One region of the Streptomyces sp. NPDC060031 genome, then DNA from elsewhere that is predicted to be linked to it. Evidence: predicted binding sites of a transcription regulator. Region 1 holds the regulator's gene; the other holds the start of a gene.

The links. Region 1 encodes HspR, which represses chaperone genes until heat shock. Its sites were predicted from a motif close to TTGAGNNNNNNNNNCTCAA; they were not measured.
Region 2: a site for HspR is predicted at 947-965, ahead of lon (endopeptidase La). Genes of this name have one in related genera too.

The regions. Positions count from the first base shown of each region.
Region 1 covers NZ_JBHWVM010000055.1:31,939-34,135, forward strand. The annotation lists gene dnaJ (molecular chaperone DnaJ) at 1-851, shown strand, start outside; gene ACFWB8_RS23405 (heat shock protein transcriptional repressor HspR) at 853-1,299, shown strand; gene ACFWB8_RS23410 (helix-turn-helix transcriptional regulator) at 1,444-2,197, opposite strand, start outside.
Region 2 covers NZ_JBHWVM010000040.1:35,336-37,532, forward strand. The annotation lists gene ACFWB8_RS19470 (VOC family protein) at 1-96, opposite strand, end outside; gene ACFWB8_RS19475 (HIT family protein) at 288-701, shown strand; gene lon (endopeptidase La) at 988-2,197, shown strand, end outside.

The DNA.
Region 1 (2,197 bases):
GCGGCGGCTTCGGCGGCGGCCTGGGCGATGTGTTCGGCGGCCTGTTCAACCGCGGTGGCGGCGCCGGTACGGGGACCCGTACCCAGCCGCGCCGCGGCCAGGACATCGAGTCGGAGGTCACCCTCTCCTTCACGGAGGCGGTGGACGGGGCCACGGTCCCGCTCCGGATGTCCTCGCAGTCCCCCTGCAAGGCCTGTTCGGGCACCGGCGACAAGAACGGCACCCCGCGGGTGTGCCCGACCTGTGTCGGCACCGGGCAGGTCTCGCGCGGCAGCGGCGGCGGCTTCTCGCTGACCGACCCCTGCGCGGACTGCAAGGGCCGCGGTCTGATCGCGGAGACCCCCTGTGACATCTGCAAGGGCAGCGGCCGGGCCCGCAGCTCCCGGACGATGCAGGTCCGGATCCCGGCGGGCGTCTTCGACGGCCAGCGGATCCGGCTGCGCGGCAAGGGCGCTCCGGGCGAGCGCGGCGGACCCGGCGGCGATCTGTACGTCGTGGTCCACGTCGACTCCCACCCGGTTTTCGGCCGCAAGGACGACAACCTCACGGTGACCGTGCCGGTGACGTTCGCGGAGGCGGCGCTGGGAGCCGAGATCAGGGTCCCGACCCTGAACGGCCCCTCGGTGACGCTGAAGCTGCCGCCCGGCACCCCGGGCGGCCGCACGATGCGCGCCCGCGGCAAGGGCGCGGTCCGCAAGGACGGCACCCGCGGGGACCTGCTGGTGACGGTCGAGGTGGCCGTCCCGGCGGAGCTGTCCGACAAGGCGCGCGAGGCGCTGGAGATGTACCGCGACGCGACCGGGTCGGAGGATCCGCGCGCCGCGCTGTTCGAGTCCGCGAAGGGAGCATGACATGGACGGCCGCCGCCGGAACCCCTATCAACTGACCGATGAGACACCGGTCTACGTGATCTCGGTGGCCGCCCAGCTCTCGGGCCTGCATCCGCAGACCCTTCGCCAGTACGACCGTCTCGGCCTGGTCTCCCCGGACCGTACGGCCGGCCGCGGCCGGCGCTACTCGGCCCGCGACATCGAACTGCTCCGCACGGTGCAGGCGCTGTCCCAGGACGAGGGCATCAACCTCGCGGGCATCAAGCGGATCATCGAGCTGGAGAACCAGGTCGCCGCGCTCCAGCAGCGCGTCGCCGAGCTCTCGGCGGCGGTGGACGGCGCGGCCGCCGTGCTCCAGCAGCGCGAGGCCCAGGTCCACGCCTCGTACCGCCGCGACCTGGTCCCGTACCAGCCGCCGGTGCCGGGCAACGCGCTGGTCGTGTGGCGCCCCAAGCGCCCGCAGGACTGACCCGTACGAGGCACAGGAAGGCCCCGATCAGCCGATCGGGGCCTTCGTCGTGCCTGCCGGGGCCTGCCGGGCCTTGCCGTGCCTGCCGTGCCCTCCCGGGCCCGTGGGAGCGCTCCAGGGCCTCAGGCCGGGCCTGGGGCCCGCTCAGAGCTCCTGGTCCTTGAGGATGCCCGACTGGGCGATGAGGAAGCCGAGCTGGGCGCGGCTGCCGCTGCCCAGGGACGCCGCCAGTTTCGCGATGTGGGCGCGGCAGGTCCGTACGTTCATCCCCAGCCGGCGCGCGATGGCCTCGTCCACGTGCCCCTCGATGAGGAGCTGGGCGATGGAGCGCTGCACGCCGGAGATGCCGCCGGGGGTGTGCTGGTACGTCACTTCCGCCGTCAGGGGCACGGCGCGGTGCCACAGCTGCTCGAACACCTTGATGAGGTAGTCGACGAGGCCCGGGTGGCGCAGCTCCAGGGCCGTGCGCCGGTCGTCGCTCGTGGGGATGAAGGCCACCGTGCGGTCGAAGATCATGAGACGCTCTATGAGTTCTTCGAGGGTGCGGATCTCCACTCTCCCCGCGGAGATCCGGTCCACGTAGGCGAGCGTGCCCTGGCTGTGCCGCACCGTGTGCTGGTAGAGCGTACGGATGCGCACCCCGCGGTTGACCAGGGGTGCGGCGCGCTCCAGCGCCTCGGTGAGGACGGACGTGGACCGGGCTCCGCCGGGCTGGACGGTCAGCACCTCGGTGCGGCACTCGGCGGTGGCCTGGTCGAGGGCGGCGTGGATCTGGTCGAAGCCCTCCAGCACGGTGATGGCGTGGGTGTTCGCGGGAGTCTGGGCGCTGATGGTCAGAAACGGCTCGAATGCGTCGGTGAGGTCTATGGTGTCTCGGCGGCGGTCCTGAATCTCCCGT
Region 2 (2,197 bases), on a different contig from region 1:
GTCGCCGAGCGAGCCGTCCAGGACGGCGGCCCAGAACTGCCCCAAGCGGTAGGCGTCGGAGCAGTCGAAGGTGAGGTGTCGTACGAGAGAAGCCATGCGGCGCACTATCGGTGAGTCCCGCGACCCCTGTCCAGCGCATTGGGCGACCCGCACCGGCCGCCTGCCGCCTGCCGACGGCTGAGGCGTTGCGAGGCATTGCGAGGCGTTGCGAGCCCCTCACCGGTCGCGCTGCCACCGGCCGCGAAATCCGAGCGCGCCCGCGCCGCGGCCCCGGCAAGGTCGGCCGCATGGACTGCACCTTCTGCCGCCTGATCCGGGACGGCGCGGCCCGCTGGGTGCACCGCGGGCCCGTGGCCTGCGCGTTCGCGCCGCTGGACCCGCTCGCGCCCGGGCACACCCTGGTGGTGCCGACCGCGCACTACGCCGACGTCTTCGATACGCCCCCGCGAACCCTGGCCGACACCATGGGCCTCGTGCAGCGCCTCGCGGGTGCGATGCGCGGCGCGCTGGGTGCCGGCGGCGTGGACATCCTCAGCGCCAACGGGCCCGGCTCCGAACAGTCGGTGCCCCACCTCCACTTCCACGTGGTGCCCCGCTGGGCGGACGACGGCTTCTCCACCTGGCCCGCCCGTCGCTCCGCCCACCCCGCCACCGGCGACCCCGTCGCCCGCCTCGCCGCCGCGCTGACCGGAGCGGGCTGATGCCCGCCGCACCGTGGACGGGCGGCGAACTCGGCCGGGACCGGGGCGCCTGCACGCACCCGGCCTCGGCCTTCGACGGACGGGCCCGCTTCGAGCACGACGGCTGCGCCGCCTTCATCCCTCGCGAGGACGGCCTTCGGCTGAGGCGCGGCGGGCACACCGGCCCGGTGCGCCTGCCGCAACCCCGGAACCGGCGTTCGCCGGGGGCGAACGGGGGTTGGGGAACAATGGCGGGCGCACGTGCATTGAGTCGGCATAGCTCAACTTGACTGCCGGAGGGAAGATCATGGGTTCGACGTCCGTAACGCTCACTTTGCCCGTGCTGCCGCTCGACGACGAGGTCGTGCTGCCTGGGATGGTCGTTCCGCTGGATCTGTCCGACGCCGAGGTGCGCGGGGCCGTCGAGGCCGCCCAGGCCGCCGTCGGGAGCGGAAAGCCCCGGGTGCTGCTCGTGCCGCGGGTCGAGGGCAAGTACGCCGGCACCGGTGTGCTGGGGACCGTCGAGCAGGTGGGCCGGCTCTCCGACGGGGATCCGGGCGCGCTGATCAGGGGCCGGGGCCGGGTCCGCATCGGGGCCGGGACCACCGGGCCCGGGGCCGCGCTCTGGGTCGAGGGCGAGACCGTGGAGGAGACCCTCCCGGACCCGCTGCCGGGGGCCGTCACCGAGCTCGTCAAGGAGTACAAGGCGCTCGCCACCAGCTGGCTCAAGAAGCGCGGGGCCTGGCAGGTCGTGGACCGGGTCCAGCAGATCGAAGGGGTGTCGGCCCTGGCCGACAACTCCGGGTACTCGCCGTTCCTGAGCGTGGCCCAGAAGGTCGAACTCCTGGAGACCGCCGACCCCGTCGCGCGGCTGGGGCTCGCCGTCAAGGCGCTCAGCGACCACCTCGCCGAGCAGGACGTCGCCGAGTCCATCGCCAAGGACGTACAGGACGGCGTGGACAAGCAGCAGCGGGAGTTCCTGCTCAGGCGCCAGCTGGAGGCCGTCCGCAAGGAACTGCGCGAGCTGAACGGGGAGAAGGACGGCGAGGAGTCCGACGACTACCGGACCCGGGTGGAAGCCGCCGACCTGCCCGAGAAGGTACGGGAGGCCGCGCTCAAGGAAGTGGAGAAGCTGGAGCGCGCCAGCGACCAGTCGCCCGAGGGGTCCTGGATCCGCACCTGGCTCGACACCGTGCTCGAACTGCCCTGGAACGAGCGGACCGAGGACGCGTACGACATCCGCGGAGCCCGCGCGGTGCTCGACGCCGAGCACGCCGGGCTGAGCGACGTGAAGGACCGGATCACCGAGTACCTCGCCGTGCGCAAGCGGCGCGGCGAGCGCGGCATGGGCGTCGTCGGCGGCCGCCGCGGCGGGGCCGTGCTGGCCCTCGTCGGACCGCCCGGGGTGGGCAAGACCTCCCTCGGGGAGTCCGTGGCGCACGCGATGGGGCGCAAGTTCGTACGGGTGGCCCTGGGCGGCGTACGCGACGAGGCCGAGGTCCGCGGCCACCGCCGGA